3 regions of the Brevibacillus sp. NPDC003359 genome follow, and region 2 is predicted to be linked to each of the others. Evidence: riboswitches for the same ligand, from Rfam matches in the RefSeq annotation. Region 2 holds a riboswitch; each other region holds the start of a gene.
The links. A riboswitch is a leader RNA that binds a small molecule or an ion and turns the genes downstream of it on or off. The one in region 2 is predicted to bind cyclic di-AMP.
Positions count from the first base shown of each region.

Region 1 (3,273 bases), on a different contig from region 2:
ATAAATACGTAGCCTGTCCCCCATTGTGTTTTAATGAACTGACGCTCTGTTTCCAACTTTTCACGAAGGTTTTTGATATGGACGGTCACTGTATTGAGCGAGCCATAACCATATCCCCAGACACGGTCATAGATTTGCTCTCTTGTAAAGACAATGCCTGCATTTTCTGCGAGGAATGTGAGCAGTTGAAATTCTTTCGTAGAGAGCTCGATCTTTTGATTGCATACATAAACGGAGTACGTTTCTTTATGAATTTCCAGGTCCTTGAATTTCAAAACGGTAATCGGAGAAGAGGCTGTTTCCTTCTCAGGCTGTTCTTCGGTATGTTTGCGAATGCGCTCATAGCGGCGCAAGTGGGCACGAATACGAGCGAGCAGTTCTTCTGTATCAAAAGGCTTCGTGATGTAGTCATCTGCGCCGATTTCGAAGCCGACTACCTTATCTACCGCTTTTCCTTTTGCACTGAGAAACAATATAGGCAAATCCCACTCACGGCGAATCTGCGAACAGAGCTCGTAGCCACTCATGTTGGGCATCATAATATCCAAAAGGATCAGGTTAGGACGCTCTCCTTGACTGAGCAAAGAGAGTGCATCTTCTCCGCTCTCCGCGGAGGAAACGGTGAAGCCCTCGTTCTCCAAAATGTCTTCTAGCAGTTCAATAATCTCCAGATTGTCATCGACAATTAAAATGTGATCTTTCACCGGAACAACCCCCAGTTACTTCTATTAATAAGGAATACCATTCAAAGAATGGGTCTTGTCTATCATAACATGGTTTGACCAGATCAGGGGAAGAAACCCCGTAAGTTATTAAGATGTTCTAATATGTAAGGGTACCTCTTTAGACCAGGTACTAAATTTCGTCAGAAAAAGCCAGAGACGTTGTGTCCCTGGCTTTTATTATTTTGCCGAACGACTATTTTTGAGCTGGTTTTTCCGGCAACGATGCAGCTTGCACCGCTTTTTCTTTTTTCGGAATTTCTGCTTTCGCTAGAACAGGAACGCCGAGACGCTTGGCGCCTACATAACGCTTGCTCCAGTAGTATGGATCGTTCAACTTGGTGTTGACGACTCCATGACCAGATTCCGAGTGCACGAATGTGCCGTCTCCAATGTAGATACCCACGTGAGAAATGCTGCGACCGTTCGTATTGAAGAACACGAGATCGCCTGGCTGCAAATCTTTTCTGGCTACCTCTGTACCTAATTCGTACTGGGAAGCAGAATTGTGAGGTAGGTCTACACCTAACGCATCAAATACGTAGCGCGTGAAACCGGAGCAGTCAAAGCCCTTTTTGGACGTGCCGGAAGATTTGTAAGGGGTACCGTACAAGTCGCTGACTACTTCACCCAGAGAATTCTCCTCAGCAGCATGTGCAGCGCCTGCCCCCATAGCAAGCAATCCAGCCATAAATAAAGATAAAACCACCTTGCGCAAAAGAAACTGCTCCTTTCGTGAGCCTACGAGGTTAGCTGAAGGGTTCGGTCGAAAGGACGCCCTAGGCTGCTAGGAGTAGCAACCATTCACCCCAAAAACGTGGTTCCCCCGTTTCCGCCAAGCGGAATTAGGCTATTTTTCGATGTTTTTTTACACGCACTCTTACGAAGATTCTACGCCAGTCCTTTTTTTCCTTCTTTTTCATCTGTTCGTTCACATATTCGTCACAAAAATACCGTCAAATGCTGTAACGTTTTCATTCGACAGTGCAAGATTTCTTTCGACGTGAGCTTGTGCTGCCTTGTGGGACAGCTCGTCCGATTAGGGCAGGAAATTGTCTCCGTCCAAGGACGGAGGGAAAAACCAACCGCACGCCCGTTATGGGAAGCCTATACCGAGGGCTACAATAAGGGCATAACGTTCCACAAGCACCACATGCAAAACGAATGGAGGTAAGCGAGAAATGAGCGAACGGTCTGGCAAAGTTCTACTCGGGCTGGTTCTGCTGCTAGTCGGTGGGTTGGTTCTTCTGGATCTGGTGGGGATCGATATCGGTGATTTGCTCGGGTTCATCATTCCCGGCGTGATCATGATATACGGTGCCAAAAAGATCATGGGACAAACCGGTTCACGCTTTTGGGGAATCCTAGTCTTCCTATTCGGGTTCCTGATGTTGATTGGCAAGCTTGACCTACTGTTTCACGCGCTTCTGGCCATTGGGGTGATTTATCTGGGATATCGCTTACTGCGTCCCAGTCCAGAACCCAAACAAGCGCCACCTACTTGGGAGCGTGAATGGGCCCAAAAAGTATTAAAGGAAGATACGCTGGACGCTTGGGAGAGAGATGTAAGAAGACGCCCACAATAACGCCTATGTCGCAAGAGTCTTTTGGATGAACAATATGATGTGATATGATGAGGAGGAAAAAATAATGAGTATCTTTAAACGCTTGCGTGACCTGACAGTAGCTTCGGTGAATGATGCATTGGATTCGATGGAAGATCCGGTAGTGATGCTGAATCAATATATGCGTGACATGGAAGTAGAAATCGGACAAGTTGAAGTAGCGGTTGCCCGTCAGGTTGCACTGGAAAAGAAATTCCGCCAGCAATTGGATGAAGCCAATGCTCTGATCGGAAAACGAGATCGTCAAGTCAAGCTCGCATTGACTGAGGGAGAAGACGAGTTGGCTCGTCGAGCACTCGCTGACAAGAAGCAGTACGAAGGCCGTGCAGCGGAATATGAAACTCTCTACCTGTCGGCATCCGAGGCAGCTACACAAATGCGCGAGAAGCTGGCAGAGCTGAAGGAAGAGTTCTATAAAATGCGTGCGAAAAAGTTCACACTGATGGCACGTGCACAAGTAGCTCGGACACAAAAGCAAGTCAATCAAGCAGTTGTCGGTATTGGCAATCAGTCCGCAGGCCGTGGCTTCGTCCGCATGGAAGAAAAAGTCATGCGCATGGAAGCAGAAGCGCAAATGAGTGGACAATGGCGCCAAACGAACCGCGCTTGGGAGAACGCTTTGTCTGATCTGGAAAAGGATGATCTTGATGCAGAGCTTGCCAGCATCAAAGCATCGATTAATGAAGCAAAAACACCAGTAGCCAAACCAGTACAATCCTGATTCGACAGGAACTGGGGGACTAGGTGTAGAATAGATTGTGTCAATTCGGCAGCCTGTGTACATCAGGCTGCTTTTCCCCTAGGAGGTACGATTCTTGCAAGACTTCTTGGTCTTTTTGCGACGGTTTATCGCTGAGCCTGGACGCGTCGGTAGTATCATCCCCAGCTCTCGTTTTTTATGTGAGCAAATGTTGAAAAGCGTCGAT
Region 1 is NZ_JBIAOR010000010.1:147,957-151,229, forward strand. It holds gene ACFYU8_RS21725 (response regulator transcription factor) at 1-704, opposite strand, end outside; gene ACFYU8_RS21730 (C40 family peptidase) at 919-1,440, opposite strand; cyclic di-AMP (ydaO/yuaA leader) riboswitch at 1,445-1,584, opposite strand; gene ACFYU8_RS21735 (LiaF transmembrane domain-containing protein) at 1,904-2,308, shown strand; gene ACFYU8_RS21740 (PspA/IM30 family protein) at 2,373-3,068, shown strand; gene ACFYU8_RS21745 (class I SAM-dependent methyltransferase) at 3,163-3,273, shown strand, end outside.
Region 1: another riboswitch for cyclic di-AMP. It lies ahead of ACFYU8_RS21730 (C40 family peptidase); the one in region 2 lies ahead of ACFYU8_RS22160 (quaternary amine ABC transporter ATP-binding protein).

Region 2 (3,273 bases):
GTCTGAAATGTATCCAATCTGGTACACTCTAATATTTTTTCGGATATTGTCCTGGGAGTTACACAGTTGAGTCTTACTGGGCTACAGGAACTGTCAATTATTCTTACTACAATGACTATACTATTGTAAAAGGTAAAGATAATGATTTCATATCAAAAGCTTATAATCCGACTGTTGCCGTAATTGGAGGAACTTTTACTACTCCTACTGTGACTATACACAGAGCAAAAGAAACTAGTTCGAAATATGCTTATAGTCAAATGGATTTTACTTATACATTTAGTCTACCTCTACCACCTGTATCAGCTACGGCGAAACTTTATTTTAATGTAGGAAATGATGATTATGATACTACACTTAGTTTATCTGACACCAAATAATGAATGAATATTCAAATTAAATGTTAGGAGATTAATTAATGAGGAGACAGTTGAAAAGATCTTCTACTGACAAATCTATTTTAGGTGTTTGTGGTGGTATTGCAGATTTTTTTGGTATCTCTTCATTGATTGTGAGACTTATTTTTATTGTTTTGATCCCTGTTTTAAATATTGTGTATATAATTTTAGGGAATATTCTCGAAGAAGATAGACGATTGTAAAGGTCATATTTAGCATTATGATTTTAAATTTATTGTAAGCCGGTGTAATGTTCTTCTTCCCAAGCGGCGTTGTTCTACAACTTGAAAGAGGCATTCAAGAAGTCTTCAAAAAAGCATGTAGAAACTCAATAGCTCGTAGAGGAAACAGGAGAAATAAGCGAAGATCTTTGGACACACCTACCGAGGCGCAGTGAAAAAAAGAGAAACTGCCTTTAGCGTCCACCTCTGAGACACATCTTGAGTGGACCACTTTGGACGCGGTTTCGCTTTTTTTCACGGAGCCGGGCACCACATGCTTCCCAGCAGGTGTTCCAAGAAGCTGAGCGTTTTCTCCTGTTTCCTCCCCACCAAAACAGCGAGTATACGGCACTAATATCTTGATTGAATGAGCAACCACCAGCTAATCCAATCCGCCTCATAAAGAAAGCCATAATCGGTTTAAAATGAAGTTAAACGAACGTTCACAATAACTGGAAGCGAGCGTATAATCAAATCACAATCACGATCAAATAAGCAACAAAACACATACGGCCTAGTTCCGAGATTCTCGGAAGCGGGGGAACCAATCTTTTTGGGGTTAATCCTGAGTGATCAGGAGGGATGAGGAAAAGTCTTCTCTGCCATCCTACCCGTCAGCTAACCTCGTCGGCCAAAGCAGGGAAGGTCATGGATAGATAAAGTCTAGGCATATAATGCGCAACAAGGACATTCCTTGCGGGCGTGTGATAGGCCGATGCAGGCTTTTTCTTTGGGACCTTTGTTCTGGAGAAAAAGCCTGCATCGGCCTATTTTTTATGGAAATACCGACAAGCAGCTTACGCGATACAGACGTGAACGAAATGATGTGGATCACGGGGAGGCAGTCGGTAAGACATAAACCGCTGACAATCGAAATCAGGAAGACAGAGTACAGGGAGTCCTGAAAACGGACGCCAGGTATTACGTAAGCCTGCGGATTTTCAACACGAGTAAAAATCAAGCGTGCATGCTTGGTTTTGCTGGAGTGTGGAAACTTCGCGGGCTTTTTTCATTCACGAAAAAACGAAAGATGAGGGATACCATGCCCAAAATGAAAGTCCATCAACTGACAAAAGTATTCGGCAAGCAGCCCGAGTTAGCCTTGAAGCTGCTGGCGGAAGGACGCGCGAAAGAACAAATTTACAAGCAAACCGGCCAGTCTATCGGTGTAAATCAGGTTAGCTTTGAAGTCGAGGAAGGTGAAATCTTCGTCATCATGGGTCTGTCCGGCAGTGGCAAATCAACCTTAATCCGACTTTGCAATCGACTGATTGACCCAACGAGCGGAAGCATCGAGATCGATGGGGAAGAGATCGTGGATATGAAGGCAACGGCTTTGCGTGAGGTGCGGAGGAAGAAGCTCGGGATGGTTTTCCAAAATTTCGCCTTGTTTCCACAGCGGACGGTACGGGAAAACGTCGAGTTTGGCTTGGAGATTCAACAAGTACCGCCAGGGCTCCGGCAAGAAAAAGCACGGGAAGCGCTCGCTCTCGTTGGATTAACCGAGTGGGAAAATGCGTACCCGGATCAATTGAGCGGAGGTATGCGCCAGCGGGTCGGATTGGCGCGGGCGTTGGCTAATAATCCAGACATTCTCTTGATGGACGAAGCGTTCAGTGCACTGGACCCGCTCATTCGAAAAGATATGCAGGATGAGCTGCTGGAGCTTCAGATGACGATGAAAAAGACGATCTTGTTCATTACACATGACTTGCACGAGGCGTTGCGACTGGGCGATCGGATTGCCTTTATGAAAGACGGGCAGATCATCCAGATCGGCCGCCCGGAAGAAATCATGGCAGACCCAGCGGATGAGTTCGTGCGGAAGTTCGTCGAGGATGCCGACCTGTCCAGGGTGCTCGTTGCTGAAAATGTGATGAAACGGGCAGAAGCAATCACGCCTGACAAAGGGGCGCGAGTGGCGCTGCAACTCATGATGGATAACGGCGTGTCCAGCTTGTACGTCGTGGACAAAAAGCGCACACTTCTCGGCCTGATTACGGCGTATGACGTATCACTCGCAATCGGTACAGGGGATTCGCTTTTGACGATCATGAAAACCGATCTCCCTACCGTTTCACCTGACGCACGCCTGCACAGTTTGTTCCCGATGATGGCAGACCTGCACGTCCCGATTGCGGTAGTGGGCGAACAACAGCGTTTGTTGGGTGTCATTGTAAAAGGAGCCGTGCTAGGCGGACTGGTAGGCAAAGTCAATGTCCAAGAGCACCAGAGAGCAGAGGTGATGAGTGATGGACACCGTGCCTAAGCTGCCGATTGGCCAATGGGTGGAAGGGTTCGTGGAGGTGCTGGGCCAGTACAAAGGGGTATTGTTTGATCCGGTGTCTATCGTCATTTCTACGATGGTGACTTACTGTTCCACGGTTTTGGCAGAGATACCTTCGCTGATTCTCATCTTGTTGCTAGGAGCCGCCGCGTGGGTTTTTTCAGGGAGAGCGTCCATGGTCTTTACGGTTATCGGGCTTTCCCTCATCCACAACTTGGGATACTGGGATGAAACGATGGAGACATTGGGACTCGTCCTTACTTCCACCATGATTTCGATCGCCGTCGGGATTCCGGTGGGCATTCTTTGCGCGAGACACGATACGTTTCGCAATCTGGTTACGCCAGTACTGGATTTGATGCAGACG
Region 2 is NZ_JBIAOR010000011.1:27,570-30,842, forward strand. It holds gene ACFYU8_RS22150 (glycoside hydrolase family protein) at 1-17, opposite strand, end outside; gene ACFYU8_RS22155 (PspC domain-containing protein) at 419-601, shown strand; cyclic di-AMP (ydaO/yuaA leader) riboswitch at 1,121-1,268, shown strand; gene ACFYU8_RS22160 (quaternary amine ABC transporter ATP-binding protein) at 1,662-2,888, shown strand; gene ACFYU8_RS22165 (ABC transporter permease) at 2,872-3,273, shown strand, end outside.

Region 3 (3,273 bases), on a different contig from region 2:
AAAAATGATGGAAGAGGGGCTCACCTGTGCGGAAGCAGTCGAGCTTGCTCAGAAGATGGGGATTGCCGAACCAGACCCTTCTTATGATATCGATGGTTGGGATACAGCTTCGAAGCTCACGATCCTTGCAAACGCCGCTTTTGGCGCGCAAGTAAATCTGCCCGATATCACACGCGCAAGTATCCGCGAAATACCATCCGTACAAATCGAGACGTGGAAAAAGCAAGCAAAGATTCCCAAGCTGATCGGAATCATCCAAAAGGAAGCGAATGGCACGCTTTCTGTAGCAGTTGAGCTTTGTGCAATGGATTATACCCATCCATTTGCATCTGTATCAGGTACGACAAAAGCTATACGGGTAGAAACAGATGTCATGGGGGATTTAATGGTTGTTGGAGGAAAATCAGATCCTGTCGCGGCAGCAGCGGCTGCCCTTAAAGACCTTGAACATATCATTAGCAAATAGGCTAATTTGCATGAGCTTCCAGTGTTCCTTAGGAATGAGTCGTTTACAACCGCGAGCATACTAGTGATGCACCACAAAAAACGGCGAGGGGGCCATACGGATGAATCAGTCGTCTGATGTCAATGCCGAGCTGCAGCAAGTATCTGCTTACCCAACCAAGCAAAAAATGCATCAAAAAAATGTCGCTTTGGTAAATGAGCAGGATAGCTGCTGTTGTTCCCCCAAAAAGCAGGCATCTGAAGCACAGCAGGAATAACGCCTACACGAAAAAGCCGGGTCTCGATTAAGAGACACCGGCTTTTCGTTTCATGCAATGCGTTTTATCCGATAAATTCTTGTACCCAGTAGCCATTTGTGAAGCCTACACCAATTTTTGTGAACGCAGGGTTCATAATGTTTTGGCGGTGACCTTCACTATTCATCCATTGTTGCATAACTTCTTGTGGACTCTGTTGACCCATGGCGATATTCTCACCTGCAGTCGAGTACTGAATGCCATACTGCTTCATCATGTCAAATGGGGAACCGTACGTTGGGCTGTTGTGGTCAAAATAGTTGTTAGCAGACATATCTTGTGCTTTTGCCAATGCTACTTTGGACAGTGCTGCATCCATTTGGACAGGCTTGAGACCTGCTTTTGCACGTTCTTGGTTCACCAAATCCGCGACTTGTTTAGCAAAATCAACAGCTTTCCCTTGTTCCACTTGATTTACTGGAGCGGCAGGTTGAGTGACGGTTTTGCTAGGTTGCGCTGGTGCAGCTTGAACTGGTGCTTGTTGTACGGGTGCTGGTTGAAAAGATCCTAGTTGTAAATATGTAGCTTGCCTTTGCTTAACAGGTTGCATCGGCTGTACTGCTTGTGGCTGGCCAGGGACAAAGCCTTGCTTTTGGAAAAAGTTATAGAACTGTTGTGCATTTGGTGCTTTTTGGAATTGTCCCATATTTTGACCTGCATTGAATTGGAATTGTCCGTTCTTCAATGGGCAGTTAGATGCTGCGGAAGCAGAAGAAGCAAACCCTGTCAAAGCCAAGCCCAGGCCAAGAGTCATCGCGATTGTAACAGAACCAAAACGTTTCATAAAACAAATCTCTCCTTTTTTTTGCCTACGAGGTTAGTTGTCGGATTCGGGTTGAGGAAACAACCCTACGCCAATTCGGCGATTCACCCCATGTGGAATTGCTCATCCACAAAAAGTCCCCCGCACTTCCTTTTCAGAAAGTCTCGGCTTATTTCGTTTGGCATGAACAACGATATCAGACAATCCCAATCGAAATAAAGGAGTAATATATGGCAAATAGCTAGAATCACTGATAAATTAGGCTCATTTCGCTTCGTTTGATTGTTCCTTCCATGCGGTTAAGCCGCCTTCCAATGCATTTGCTTGAAAACCATGCTCACGAAGAAGAGCGGCAGCTTTTTGAGCTTTGTTACCTGTTGTACATACGGTAACAATCTGCACATTATGCGCAAGTTTTTCGGTTTCTTCATCGAATGGCTTGTCCTGTTCTTTCATTAGAATATAGGGAACGTTTCGGGTCGATGCATTTTCGTGAACGAGGCTGCCGGTGATAAATTTCTCGACGTCGCGAACGTCCAATAATAGTACAGGCACTTTCTTTTCAAGCATTTCTGATAATTGAATCGTTGTCAAAGTTTGATTTTGCAAATGAAATCCCTCCCAATGCTATTGTAACAGAGTATCGCCTTCCCAGTATAAGGGTGAACGGTTGCTTTTATTGGACAACCATGGTAGAATGAGATTGCTACTTGAAAAATTGATACCTAATCATTCATCGAGGTGTTTGTATGCTGATGGATAACATTTTTGAATCCCCGATTCACACTGGCGCGGTCATCGGAGCCGCAAGGATGGAAGAGAGGAAGGGCTTTCATTGTTTTAGGTTTTCAAAAGGTTTAGTTTTTAATTTTGCAGTTCCGTCCTATGACATTCGTATATTTACTGAGTAGGTAAAATTCACATATCATGAAGGCGTATCATAGCACATGATCTGGTATTCCTTCATGATATGTGAGCTTTATTTGCTTCGGTAAATATGACTAGCATATTCAAATTGAATTTTTGGAGGTTTTTTTTAATGCAAACGAACGGAACAGTAAAATGGTTTAACGCAGAAAAAGGTTTCGGTTTCATTCAAGTAGAAGGCGGAGACGATGTATTCGTTCACTTCAGCGCAATCCAAGGTGACGGTTTCAAAACTTTGGACGAAGGTCAAAAAGTTCAATTCAACATCGTTCAAGGCAACCGTGGCCCACAAGCTGAGAACGTAGTAAAACTGTAAGTCTCCTGCTAAAAAGAAACTGTCCTTTCGAGGGCAGTTTCTTTTTGTTAGGTAATGATAGGGTTTTTCTAGCCGTTCAATAAAGGAAGAAAATAAGGAACTATGGCGCCACACCATAATTCCTTATTCCCAATTTGTTAACATACTACGGGCAAGTTTCGAGTTCAATCGTCTGAAATTGGCTATCTAGCACTGTTAGGCCATCCACTTGTCCGCCGCCAATTGAGGTGCGGCCGTATGTGGTGAGAAGAACGTTTTGATTGTTGCGGGCTACAGTAAGGCGTACCTCATAATGGAAGGAAGCAGGTATCGCCGCATTAAATACAGTGCGAGTGTTTGCTGGGAGAACTTGCGTAACGTCTACTAATGTACTGACTGGATTTGTTTGAGTAACAGCATTACCCCAGTTCAATACTTGTACGCGTACTTCCACGCCTCGGTCGAATAGATTGACGATGTCAAGGTGAGCTGTAAGCGCAACATTGAGATTATTTTGCAAAATACCA
Region 3 is NZ_JBIAOR010000001.1:992,467-995,739, reverse strand. It holds gene ACFYU8_RS04355 (homoserine dehydrogenase) at 1-466, shown strand, start outside; gene ACFYU8_RS04350 (hypothetical protein) at 567-722, shown strand; gene ACFYU8_RS04345 (CAP domain-containing protein) at 787-1,545, opposite strand; cyclic di-AMP (ydaO/yuaA leader) riboswitch at 1,553-1,704, opposite strand; gene ACFYU8_RS04340 (rhodanese-like domain-containing protein) at 1,789-2,133, opposite strand; gene ACFYU8_RS04335 (cold-shock protein) at 2,564-2,767, shown strand; gene ACFYU8_RS04330 (hypothetical protein) at 2,913-3,273, opposite strand, start outside.
Region 3: another riboswitch for cyclic di-AMP. It lies ahead of ACFYU8_RS04345 (CAP domain-containing protein); the one in region 2 lies ahead of ACFYU8_RS22160 (quaternary amine ABC transporter ATP-binding protein).